DNA from 2 places in the Streptomyces sp. NPDC005435 genome. Region 1 is predicted to be linked to the other one. Evidence: riboswitches for the same ligand, from Rfam matches in the RefSeq annotation. Region 1 holds a riboswitch; the other holds the start of a gene.
The links. A riboswitch is a leader RNA that binds a small molecule or an ion and turns the genes downstream of it on or off. The one in region 1 is predicted to bind fluoride.
Positions count from the first base shown of each region.

Region 1 (6,409 bases):
CGTGACCAGCTCGACGGCGGTCAGACCCTGCATCACCCGGTCCAGCCGGCCCATCGTGCCGGCCGGGTCGTCCCCGCTGTCGTAGGCCAGCGCCCGCAGCATGTTGCGCAGCTGGCCCATGCGGACGGCGGCGGTCAGATCGTGGCCGACGACGTCGCCGACGGCGAGGATCAGCGAGCCGTCGGGCAGCCGGAACGCGTCGTACCAGTCGCCGCCCACCTCCGCCCGCTCCCGCGCGGCCACATAGCGCGCGGCCAGCTCGACGTCGCCGACGCCGGACAGGTCCGGCAGCAGGGAGAGCTGCAACTGCTCGGCGGTGTGCTGCTGGAGCGCGTAGAGCCGGGCGTTGTCCAGCGCGAGGCCCGCCCGGTGGCCGAGGTCGGCCGCGAGCGCCTGTTCCTGCTCGTCGAAGCGGGTCGCCGGGGCGCGCCGGACGAAGGTCAGCGCGCCGAGCGCCTGCCGGCGGGCGCGCAGGGGCACGATCAGCGCGGTTTCCGCGCCCAGGCTGCGGTACAGCCGCCACTGCGCGGCACGCAGCGGGTCGTCCGGCTCCGGGCCGCCGAAGCGGTCGACCACCACGGGGCCCGCGCCGCGCAGCACCTTGGCCAGTTCGGCCGCCGACTCGCCCGGCGCCGGCAGGGAGGCGCCCGGCAGCACCCGTACCGCCCGCTCCGGGTCACGGTCCGTGACGGTCAGCCGCCGCAGGCCGTCGCCCTCGATCACGTCGATGACGCAGGCGTCGGCCAGATTGGGCACCACCACCCGGGCCAGCCGGCGCAGCGCCTCCCCGGCGTCCAGACTGGACGCCAGCGCGCGGCTCGCCTCGGCCAGCAGCCGCAGCCGCGCCGCCGAGGCCTCCGGTGCCTCGGGGGCGGACGCGTCGGACCCGGCCTCCGGCTGTGGTGGATCGTCCCGCTTCATCGCACTCCCTCCGTCCTGTCTCCTTTGTAACCTTTGTCGTCCGTGGTTCGGAAACCTCAGCGTGTTGGCCTCCGGCGGGTTGGCGGCTCGACGGCTCGACGGCTCGACCGCTCTGCAGCCCGGCGGCTCGGTGGCTCGGCGGGCTCGGTGCCATGTGCCCAGCCCTCGCCGGTCCTCCGCGCCGGGCGCATGATGGAAGAGGCGATGAGGCTCGCCCTTGACCGCACTCCCGTGCTGATGGCCTCTACCGAACGGCGACGGACGCCACCGCGCCCGCCCGCCGACCGTCACGACCCGGGAGGTGCCCTCGCCGGCCCCCTGGCTGTCAAGGAGCCCGTCATGCCCGTCCGCAGACTCGTCCTCGACGTGGACAAGACGATCGCCGAACCCGATCTGATCCACCTCGCCCTCGTCATCGAGGCCGCGCCCGGCGTCCAGGCCGTGAACATCGCGGTCACGGAGATCGACATCGAGACCGTCGGCACCAACGTCACCGTGGAGGGCGACGACATCGACGTCGCGGCGCTCACCCGGGCCATCGAGCGGACCGGCGCCGTGGTGCACAGCATCGACGAGGTCGTGGCCGGTGTGTACACGGTGGAGAACAAGCCCCGGTCGCGATGACCGGCCAACTGGGCAGTGTGGAGCGGAAGTTCCGTGAACTGGCGGCGCAGTCCACCCTGCCGCTCGTGCTCGGCCTGGTGGACGGCCTCCTCAACGCCCTCACCCTCGCCGCGGCCTCGCTGGTCGGTTCCGGCGCGCCCGTCACTGCCGGGCTCGCAGTCCGGGTGGGGCTGGCGGCGCTCACGACCGCCGCGTTCGCGGTCTTCGTCGCCGACTACGCCGACCGGCGGGCGTATCTCATGCGCGCCTCACGGCAGTTGAACCTCACCCGCCGGGGCCAGCTGGCCACCACCCGGCTCGGCCGCCTCGCGACCCTGCGCTCCCTGCTGGCCACCGTGATCGCCTGCACGGCGAGTTTCGCGGGGGCCACGCTTCCGCTGCTGGCCGGTGCCGCGCTGCCCGGCTTCTCCTGGGTCGTGGCCGTGCTGGCCGTCGTCGCGCTCGCGGTGCTGGGGGCGGCGCTGGGGCGCCTGTTCGCGGGGAGCGTGGTGCGGTGGGCGGGGGTGCTGGGGGCGGGCGGGGTGGCGGTGACGTGGATCGGGGTGTGGCTGCACATCGCGTGAGGCGCCCCGAAGTCACGGGCGGCGGCCGGCCGATCGGCCGCTCACCCCGGGCACCCCGTCAGCCGTTCGTACGCCCGTCGTGCCTCCGTCAGGAACTCCTCCGCCGCCGCGGCCCCCTCGAAGTCCATGACGCGCCAGCGGTGGGAGCGGTCGAAGCGGCGCAGCACGGTGGCGACGGTGTCCTCGTCGGCGTGCCAGACGCGCAGGGCGCTCACGTCGGCGAGGGACGCGAAGTTCGCGTCGTGCGCGGGCACGCACAGCACGCGGGTCTCCGGGCGGCCGTCCACCAGCGCGTGCAGCAGGGCCACGGGGCGGGCCCGTACGGTACGGTCCGGCAGGGCGGGTTCCTCCATGAGCAGCAGGACCGGGACCGTACCGCCCTGGCCGGTGAGGGTGCCGCCGGCGCTGCCCGAGCCGACCGGGTATCCGGTCACCCGGGTCGAGCCCGCGCTCATCAGGTCGTGGCCGTCCGAGCCGTCGGGCGGGGCGAACGGCGAGCCGATCGTCGCGTCCACCGTGACCAGGAACTCCATCGCAGTCACCTCCCGTGGTGCGCACACCCTCCACGCAGAGGCCATCAGCACGGTCGTCGTACGCCCGGCCGTGCGGTCACAGGGCGAGCCCCATCGCCCCCGGCACCACCATTCTTCCCACGAGGGGGTGGGCGGCAACCATGTGGAGGGGATCTGTCGTGACCGGTGCCGTACGGCTCGCATGCCCCGTTCGGCGTACGCTGGATGCCTGCCGCGGCGTCATGCCGGGCATACTGCGAATGCGCCGAGCGCGCCGGTGATGGGGCTCACCGTGAACCGCGGCATCCGCCGCTGACGGTCCCTGGTCCAACGCTGTGACCAGGAGGAACGATGCCCGTACCCGCCGCTTTGCCGCCCTTCGGTGAGACTCCCCGCCGCGGCCGCCATCCGCCCGCGCCGTACGGACCCGCGCCCATGCCCGGCCGTACGCGCACGCCGGGCGACGACACCCGCCACCAGGAGAACCGATGGAACTCGACGTGATCGTGGAAATCCCTCAGGGGTCGCGCAACAAGTACGAGATGGACCACGAACTGCACCGCATCCGTCTGGACCGGATGCTGTTCACCTCCACGCAGTACCCGGCCGACTACGGCTACATCGACGGCACCCTCGGCGGCGACGGCGACCCGCTGGACGCGCTCGTGCTGACCGGCGAGCCGACGTTTCCCGGCTGTGTCGTGGAGTGCCGGGCGGTCGGCATGTTCGTCATGCGCGACGAGCACGGCCCCGACGAGAAGATCCTCTGCGTCCCCGCGCACGACCCGCGCTACGCCGACGTGCAGGACATCGGTGACATCCCCGACTTCGACCGGATGGAGATCACCCACTTCTTCGAGGTCTACAAGGACCTGGAGCCCGGCAAGTCCGTCGAGGGTTCGCACTGGGAGGGCCGCGAGCAGGCGTACGCGGAGATCGCCGCCTCCCGTGCCCGCGCGGCCGAACCGGCCCGGCAGGGGGCCTGAGCCTTCGCGCGCCCAACTCCGGGGTGTGCGCGTACTGTTCGCGCTCCACTCGTTCAGGCGCGGATGGCTCCCTCCGGTGCCGGGCTCGCGTCGGGCGCGGTGGCGGGCCACTCCTCGGCGAGGACGGCCCACACCTCCTTGTCGAGCCGCACGCCCCGGTGCGGATAGCGCTGCCGCAGCACGCCCTCGCGGGTCAGGCCGAGGCGGCGCGCGGCCTCGGTGCTGCGGGTGTTGCCCGACGCGGCCATCCACTCGACGCGGTTCATCCCGCGCTCGCGGAAGGCCCAGTCGATCAGGACCCGGCAGGCCCGGTTCACCAGACCGCGTCCCTCGCCGGCGGCCTCCAGCCAGCAGCCGATCTCGCACACCCCGGAGGCGGTGTCGAAGTGGGTGAACATGACACCGCCGACCAGGGTGCCCTCCAGCCAGATGCCGTAGATCCGGCCGGAGTCCGCGGCCTGGCGGTCGGCGTACCGCTGGAGCGTGGCGGTGGCGGTTGCGAGGTCCGTGCTGAAGCCGGCCCAGGGTATCCACGGGTCCACCGTGGGCCGGGCGCGGTCGATGTGCGCCAGGAACTCCTCGGCCTGCCAGGGCTCCAGCGGGCGGAGCTGGGCGTCGTCGGTGAGCGGCAGGGCGAACACGGGCGCCTCCTGGGTACGTAACAAGCGTTCGGTACGTAAGGTAGCAGCATGCCGCCCGCACCCGTCGACCATGAATCCCGCCGTGAGGACGTGAGCCGTGCCGTGTGGCAGGTGCTCGCGGAGAAGGGGTTCGGCGGGCTGACCCTGCGTGCCGTCGCCGCCGAGATGGGTGTCTCCACCGGGCTGCTCATGCACTACTTCCCGGCCAAGCGCGCCCTCATCGCGCACGCCCTGAGCCTGCTGGAGAGCAACACGGCGGGGCGGCCGCGCCGCGAGCACCCCGCCCCCGGTCTCGCCACCGTCCGGGTCATGCTCCTCGACATCCTGCCGCTGACCCCCGACGACACCGCCCGCAACCGCATCTGGGTCAGCTCCTGGGACCTGTCCCTGGCCGACGACGCCCTCGCCGCCGAACAGGCCGACCGTTACACGCGGTTGCGCGCGACCCTGAGCCCGCACCTCGCGGCCGCCCGTGACGCGGGAGAACTCCCCGCCGGTGCAGACCCGGACCAACTCGCCGCCACGGCGGTCGCGTTCATCCACGGGCTGGTCGTCCAGGCGCTCTTCGACCCCGCCCGGTTCCCGGAGGACGTCCAGACCGCGATGCTCGACGGGTTCCTCGCCTCTCTCGCGACGGACTGAACCCGGGGCTCCGGTACCGGTCAAGGGGGCGTCGTGGCACCGCGAGTGGCGCCCGGAGCGGTCGGCGCCCCGCTAGCGTTGCTCCGTATGACGGACACTCAGATTGACATCACCGAGGACCTGATCCGGGAGCTGCTGCGTGAGCAGTGTCCCGATCTCGCGGAGCGCCCTCTCCAGCTCGGGGCGCTCGGCTGGGACAACCAGGTGTGGCGGCTCGGCGACGATCTCGCGGTCCGGATGCCCTGGGCGACGCGGTCGGCGGACGCGCTGTTGCGCAAGGAACACACCTGGCTGCCGGGGCTCGCCCCGCGTCTTCCGCTGCCGATTCCCGTACCGCAGCGGCTCGGTGAGCCCTCGGAACGGTTCCCACGCCCCTGGCTCGTCACCACCTGGGTACCGGGCGAGCCCGCCGACCGCGCCCCCGCGACGCGCCCGGCGGAGGCGGCCGCCACTCTGGCCGCCTTCCTGACCGCGCTCCACCGCCCGGCCCCCGAGGACGCGCCCGTCGGCCGTGACCGGGGCGGCGTACTGGCCGACACCGCCGAGCACTTCACCGGGGCACTCGACTCCGCCGCCGACCTGGGCCTGGTCCCCGACCCGGACGCCGTCCGCGCCGTCTGGGAGGACGCCGCCGACGCGCCCGTCTGGACGGGCCCCCGCCTCTGGCTCCACGGCGACCTCCATCCGGCCAACGTCCTCACCGCCAACGGCAGTTTCTGCGGTGTCATCGACTTCGGCGACCTCTTCGCGGGCGACCCGGCCTTCGACCTCGCCGCCGGGTGGATCCTGCTGCCGGACGGCGCCGTCGATCTCTTTCACGCCGCCTACCGCCCCGCTCCGGACGCCGCGACCCTCCGCCGCGCCCGTGGCTGGGCGGTGCTGCGGGCGCTGGCCGGCCTCCACATCGGGCACGCGGGGGATGAGGGGCGGCCCGGGGGCAAACCGACCTGGGGGCCGCCGGGGCGGGCGTCGCTGGAGCGGCTCATCGCGACGGTGCGTCGGTGAGTCGGGCCTCGTGAGCTGGGAGTTGTCCGGTCGGGGACTCCTCGGGCGTCAGGGGCATGTGCGCCGAGCCCATGTGGCGGCGCGCTGGTCCTGGAGGCCGCTCTGAGACACTCGACCCGTGGAGTGGTTCGAGCAGGTTCGGGCAGCGGAGCAGCGGCGGGACTGGGATGCGGCGATCGCGCTGGTAAGCGCACACGCCGAGTGCCATTCCATCGATCCCTGTCGGCACAACAACCATCTGTGGCACATGGATCTGCTCGTCTCCGCGGAACGGTTCCCGGAACTCACCGAGCGCGCTCTCACGGATGTCCACGCACGCCGGAGACTCAACACCGCCCTGCGTGAGCGGGGGATGGAGGCGGCGCTGCGCGACCGGGCCGAGGGCGGTGACCGGGGTGCCCTGTACGCCCTGGTGCGGCTGCTGTGCGAGACGAGCCGGATCCGGGAGGCCGAGCGGGCGGTCCAGGACCTCGGCCCGGACCATCAGTACGCGCACCAGCTCGTGGCCGGCTTCC
Region 1 is NZ_JBEXEQ010000011.1:77,971-84,379, reverse strand. Features, by position in the region: gene AB0898_RS15880 (GAF domain-containing SpoIIE family protein phosphatase) at 1-921, opposite strand, end outside; fluoride riboswitch at 1,113-1,175, shown strand; gene AB0898_RS15875 (DUF211 domain-containing protein) at 1,261-1,545, shown strand; gene AB0898_RS15870 (hypothetical protein) at 1,542-2,108, shown strand; gene AB0898_RS15865 (inorganic diphosphatase) at 2,150-2,641, opposite strand; gene AB0898_RS15860 (inorganic diphosphatase) at 3,109-3,606, shown strand; gene AB0898_RS15855 (GNAT family protein) at 3,660-4,247, opposite strand; gene AB0898_RS15850 (TetR/AcrR family transcriptional regulator) at 4,296-4,889, shown strand; gene AB0898_RS15845 (aminoglycoside phosphotransferase family protein) at 4,977-5,894, shown strand; gene AB0898_RS15840 (hypothetical protein) at 6,013-6,409, shown strand, end outside.

Region 2 (6,409 bases), on a different contig from region 1:
CCTCATCATCCATGACGTCACAGGTCAGGACGGCGGCCGGACCCTGAACCCCGACCACCGGAAGCCATCTCGAGCATCGATGTCAGACCCGGGGGATACGGTCGGCCCATGAGAGCTGATGGAACGTTCGGGGTGAAAGCGTCCGTCCCGGCCGAGGTGACACCGGACGCGGCCGTCACCACCGGCAGTTGACGAGTGCCCCCGCCGGCACTCCGACGAGCGCACTCCGACGAGCGCACCCCGACCAGCGCACCACGGACAACGCACCACGGACAGCGCACCACGGACAGCGACCCACCGACCGAGAGGAACGCACGTGGGCTTCATCCGGATCGTCCCGCCCGGCGGTCCCGCGCGCACGCTCGCGCTGGCCCAGCTGACGAACTCCGTCGGCGACGGCGCGTACTACGTCTGCTCGGTGCTGTACTTCAGCCGGATCGTCGGCCTCAGCCCGACCCGGATCGGCGCCGCGCTCACGCTCGGCTGGGCGCTCGGTGCCGTCGCCGGGGTGCCGCTCGGCCACCTCGCGGACCGGCGGGGCCCGCGCGGCATCGCCATCCTCATGTCCGTGGCGACGGGCCTTGCGGTGGGGTCGTTCCTCTTCGTCCGCTCGTATCCGGCGTTCCTGGCCGCCGTCTGCGCGTACACCTGCTGCCAGTGCGGGCTGGGGGCGGCACGGCAGGCCCTGCTCGCCGGGCTGGTCGAACCGGCCCGGCGGACCGAGACCCGGGCGTACCTCCAGTCGACCGTCAACGCCGGACTCGCCCTCGGGGCGGCGCTGGGCGGTATCGCGCTGCGGCTCGACACGGAGGCGTCGTATCTGACGGCGCTGGCGGCGGACGGGGCGAGCTTCCTGCTGGCCGCGGCAGTGCTGGCCCGCCTGCGGCCGCCGACCGGGATACCGGTGGCCACGGGACAGGACGGGCCGAGCCTGTCCGTCCTCCGCGACCGCCCGTACGCCCTGGTGTCCCTCCTCAACATGGTCATGCTGCTCTACATGCCGCTGCTCAGCGTGGTGCTGCCGCTGTGGATCGTGGAGCGCACCGAGGCCCCGAGCTGGACGGTGTCGGCGCTGCTGGTCGTCAACACGGTCGGTGTGGTCCTCTTCCAGGTCCGCATGGCGGGCCGCGTCACGGACCTGTCCTCCGCGTCCCGCGCGATACGGCACGCCGGGCTGGTCCTGCTCGCCGCCTGTGGCTGCTTCGCGCTGTCGGCCACCGGCACCACCGCCTGGACCGCCGGGCTCGTCCTGCTCGCCGCCGCCTGCGTCCAGGTGCTCGGCGAGATGCTTCTCGGCTCCGGCTCCTGGGAGATCGGCTTCGCCCTCGCCCCGCCCGACAAACAGGGCCAGTACCAAGGCTTCTACGGCGCCGGCACCGCCGTGGCCCGCCTCATCGGCCCGCTCCTCCTGACCACCCTCGTCCTCTCCGGCGGCACGCTCGGCTGGCTCCTGCTGGGAGCGCTGTTCCTGACGGCGGGCCTGGCGATGGGCCCGGCGGTGCGGTGGGCCTCCGGCCGGGGCGCGGCCGGGGTGGTGTCCGGGGCGACGGAAACGGGGAGCCGGCAGGCGGAGGGTGATCCCGCGTTGTAGGGCCGTGCCCGGAGATATGCGGGGCCGTGCCCGGAGACTCAGACGACCGACGCCCTGAAGGGATCGGTGGGGATGATCTCCGCCTCGTCGAAGAGCCGCTCCAGCGCCTCGTGCCCGTGACGCCTGCGGAACTCGATCTCGGCCGTCGTCACGGGCAGGGTCCACAGGATGCGGGCGTGGCCCCCGGGGACGGGACAGTGTTCGAGGTCCGGTCCGTGGAGATAGGGCAGGCTGATCAGCAGGTGATCGCAGGCCGACCCCGGCACCCACGGCTCACCGATCGGCATGCTGTGCTCCAGGCCGAGCCGGTGTCCGCGGTGGTAGGCGGCGATCATCGCCATGAGCTCGACGAACCGCTGGTCGCGGACGTGGGCGGTCATCACGAACTCAAGCCCGTGACCGCCCTTCTCCGTCGGGTCCGTCGCGGCCCAGCACCCGGCGGTCACATAGGCCCAGCCGTCGCCGCGCGGACCGGGCCCCACCACGAGTACGCGCGCCCCGGGTGCCACCTCTCGCCGTTCCGCCCCGGAACCGAACCCGGAGCCGAGCCCGGGATTGAAGTCGGGACCCAAGCCGACGGCCTCCACGGCGTGCCCCGCGAAGTACGCCCGGACATGCGACTCAACGGCCTCCGCGGCCGGCACCCTCGCGTCACTCACCGTGTGATCATCCCACCGCGTACGGCCCTCTCCCACGCCGCCCGCCCGCCGACCACAGCCCGACCACACCCCGGCCGCACCCCGTACAAGCCCCCCACCCCCCTCCCCTCCCCGCGCGGCAGCGCCCCTCGCGGCATAGTGGTATCAGCTGACGCAAAAGGCGCGGTCCGGGCGTAACCCGCGTCGGACCGGGCGACGGGAGGCGGCGGGTATGGGTGGCAAGGACCTCTGGAGTCGCGGGCCCGGGCCGGCCGGGACCGGGGACGCCGGGGTGCCCGGGGGACTGCTGGACCTGCTGCACGCCTCGGCCGTGGTGGTCGACGGCCAGGGCCGCATCGTGCTGTGGAGCCCCGAGGCGGAACAGCTCTTCGGGTACGCGGCCGACGAGGCGCTCGGCGCGTCCGTGGACGAGCTGCTGGCCGCGCCGGAGGACGTGGAGCACGCGCACGAGCGGTTCGGGCGGATCCACGCAGGCGAGAGTTTCGCGGGCGTCTTCCCCGCCCGCTGCAAGGACGGTTCCACCCGCCTGGTGGAGTACCGCAAGGGCCGGCTGCACGACCCCGACGGCCGGGTGCTGGGCCTGGCGCTCGCCGCCGACGAGGGCACCGTACGACGCGTCGAGGGCGACCTCGCCCTCTCCGAGCTGCTGATCGACCAGTCCCCGGTCGGGCTCGCGGTGTTCGACACCGATCTGCGCTGGATGCGGATCAACCGCGCCCTGACCACCGCCAACGGGGTCACCGAGCACGAGGTGCGCGGGCGGCGCCTGGAGGACACGCTGCCCGAGCTGGACACCACCGCGATCGAGTCCGCGATGCGACAGGTGCTGCGCACCGGCGAGCCGATCCTCGACCAGCGCACGGTGGGCCGTACCCCGCTCGACCCGGACCACGACCACGCCTGGTCGGAGTCGTACTACCGCATCGAGGACCGGCGCGGGCATCCGCTGGGCGTGGCGGTGTCCGTCGTGGACGTCACCGAACGGCATCTGGCCGCCACCGAGATCGCGGCGGCCCACCGGCACCTCGCCACCCTCACCGAGGCCAGTTCCGGCATCGGCAGCACGCTCGATCTGCAACAGACCGTGCGGGAGCTGGCCGCGGCCGTCGTGCCCCGGTTCGCCGACCTGGCCACCGTCGACGTACTGGACTCCGTGGTCGGACAGCGTTCGCTGGCCCCGCACTCCGGCGAAGGCCACGGCGGCTTCCGTACCCTCGCGGTCGCCGCCGCCCGCCCCGACGGCAGCGACGGCACCGCCGAGCTGCCGGACGGACTCACCGGCTCCGGCTCGTCCCCGCTGCTGTGCCGCAGCGTCCGCGAGGCCGCGCCCGTACTGATCCCCCGCGTGGACGCCGCCGCGCTCCGCGAGCTCGCCCGGGACGAGCAGGCCGCCGAGGCGCTGCGCGGCACCGGGGTCCGCAGCCTCCTGGCCGCGCCCCTGCTGGCCCGGGGCTCCGTGCTCGGCGTGCTCACCCTCTACCGCACCGCCGACACCCGCCCCTTCGACAGCCGCGACCTCCAGCTGGTCTGCGAACTCGTCGGCCGCGCCGCCGTCAGCGTGGACAACGCCCTGCTCTACGGCCGTGAGCGCGAGACCGCGCTCACCCTCCAGCACAGCCTGCTGCCCCAGCAGCCCCCCGACCAGCCCGACGGCCTGGAGATCGCCGTCGGCTACCGGCCCGCGGGCAGCGGCACCGAGGTCGGCGGCGACTGGTACGACGTACTGCCGCTCAACGACGGCCGGGTCGGACTCGTGGTCGGCGACGTCATGGGCAGCGGCATACGCGCCGCCGCGATCATGGGTCAGCTGCGCACCACCACCCGCGCCCTGGCCCGCCTCGACCTCCCGCCCGCCGAACTGCTCGGGCACCTCGACGAGACGGCGGCCGGCCTGAGCGAGTCCTTCGCCACCTGCGTCTACGCCGTCTGCGACCCCAAGCGCGGCACCTGTGTGCTGTCCAGCGCCGGACATCTGCCGCCCGTGCTCGTCCAGCCCGGACAGGGCGCCCGGCTCCTCACCCTGCCCACCGCCGCCCCGCTGGGCGTGGGCGGCGTACCGTTCGGGACGCTGGAGACGAAACTGCCCGAGGGCTCCCTGCTGGCCCTCTACACGGACGGCCTCGTGGAGTCCCGGCACGACGCCATCGACGTCGGCATCGAGGCCCTGAGCCGCGCGCTGGAAGGAGCCGCCGGCTCCACCGCGTCCGCCGGCTCCACCGCGCCCACCGGCCCCACCACCCCCGCCGGCTCGCTCCAGGACATCTGCGACATGCTCCTCGACACCCTCGACCAGTCCGCCGGGGACGACACGGCCCTCCTCCTGGCCCGCCTCGGCCCGCCCGGGGGAGCGGAGTAGGGCTCACCGTTTGCCCGGGCCCCCGGCCGGTTCGACAATGGACGCAGCACTCGCGGCGATGAGGCTCGCCGTAACCGCGGGCGCGTACGCCCGCTGATGGCCTCTGCCGGCACACCCGCACGTCATACGCGAGGAGGTCGGCATGACGATGCCCGACGACATGATGCTCCGCTGCTCCACCATCCTCTTCCGGGGACAGTGCGTGCTGCTCGTCCACCGCACCGCCCAGGGCCTGGACGACTGGGTGCTGCCCGGCGGCACCCCCCGGATGGGCGAGAGCATGGCCGCGTGCGCCCGCCGCGAGCTGCGCGAGGAGACCGGCCTCGCGGTGGAACCGACACGCGTCGCCTTCGTGCTGGAGGCCGTCGACCCCGACAGCAGACAGCGCACCGTCGACCTGGTCTTCGCCGCCGACGGCTCCGCCCACGGCCAGAACCCGGTGGCCCGCGAGCCGGGCATGACACCCGAGTTCGTGCCCTTCGCCCGGCTGCGCGCCCTCGACCTCAAGCCGCCCCTGGCCGGACACCTGCCCGGCTTCTACCACCACGGCGCCCGCCGCTACGCCCCCTACCTCGGCAACCTCTGGCGCCCCAACGACACCGCCTCCCGCATCAGACGCGCCACCACTTTCTTCCGCCGTACCCCGCGCCCCGCCCCCGAACTGGACTGACGGCACCCGCGGAACCGGCCGGCCGGAGGAACGAGGCGCTCCCATGACCGACCCGCACTGGCTCTTCGGCGACCAGCTCGGCCCCCACTTCCTCACCGGCGACGACGCCCCCGCCCGCGACGCCCCCCTCGTCATGATCGAGGCCCGCTCGGTCTTCCGGCGCCGCCGCTTCCACCGCGCCAAGGCCCACCTGGTCCTCTCCGCGATGCGCCACCGCGCCGCCGAACTGGGCGACCGCGTCCGCTACGTCCGCGCCGAGACCTACCGCGAGGGCCTCGGCGAAGCCGTCGGCGACACCCCCGTGACCGTCCACCACCCCACCTCACGCGCCGCCCTGCGCCTGGTCCGCTCCCTGGACCGGGTCCGCGTGCTGCCCACCCCCGCCTTCCTCATCCCGCACGACGCCTTCCGCGCCTGGGCCGACGGCCGCGACGGACGACGGCTGCGCCAGGAGGACTTCTACCGCTGGGTCCGCCGCGAACTCGGCCTCCTCATGGACGGCGACACCCCGGCAGGCGGCCGCTGGAACCACGACCACGCCAACCGCGAACCCCCGCCCAAGGGCGCGAGCACCCTGGGCGCCCCCGCCCCGTACCGGCCCCGCGAGGACGACATCGACGCCGAGGTCCGCGCCGACCTCGACCGCTGGGAACAGCGCGACGGCATCCGCTTCACGGGCCGCGACGGCCCCCGCCGCTTCCCCGCCTCCCGCCGCGAGGCCGTCGCCGCGCTGCGCCGCTTCACCGCACACCGGCTCGCCGGATTCGGCCCGCACGAGGACGCCATGCTCGCCGCCGACCCGGTCATGAGCCACAGCCTGCTCTCGTCCTCCCTCAACCTCGGCCTCCTCGACCCCGCCGAGACCGTCGCCGCCGCCGAGGACGCCTGGCGCTCCGGGCACGCGCCCGTGCACAGCGCCGAGGGGTTCGTACGGCAGATCGCCGGCTGGCGCGAGTACGTCTGGCACCTCTACTGGTACTTCGGCGAGGACTACCGCCACCGCAACGCCCTGCGCCACCACGCCCCGCTGCCCGACTGGTTCGACGGCCTCGACGCCGACGCCGTCACCGCCCGCTGCCTGGCCACCGCCCTCGCCCAGGTCCGCGACACCGGCTGGACCCACCACATCCCGC
Region 2 is NZ_JBEXEQ010000009.1:267,962-274,370, forward strand. Features, by position in the region: gene AB0898_RS14240 (MFS transporter) at 317-1,591, shown strand; gene AB0898_RS14245 (suppressor of fused domain protein) at 1,630-2,250, opposite strand; gene AB0898_RS14250 (SpoIIE family protein phosphatase) at 2,462-4,606, shown strand; fluoride riboswitch at 4,652-4,719, shown strand; gene AB0898_RS14255 (NUDIX hydrolase) at 4,749-5,276, shown strand; gene AB0898_RS14260 (cryptochrome/photolyase family protein) at 5,320-6,409, shown strand, end outside.
Region 2: linked by a shared signal. The riboswitch ahead of AB0898_RS14255 (NUDIX hydrolase) and the one ahead of AB0898_RS15875 (DUF211 domain-containing protein) in region 1 are both predicted to bind fluoride.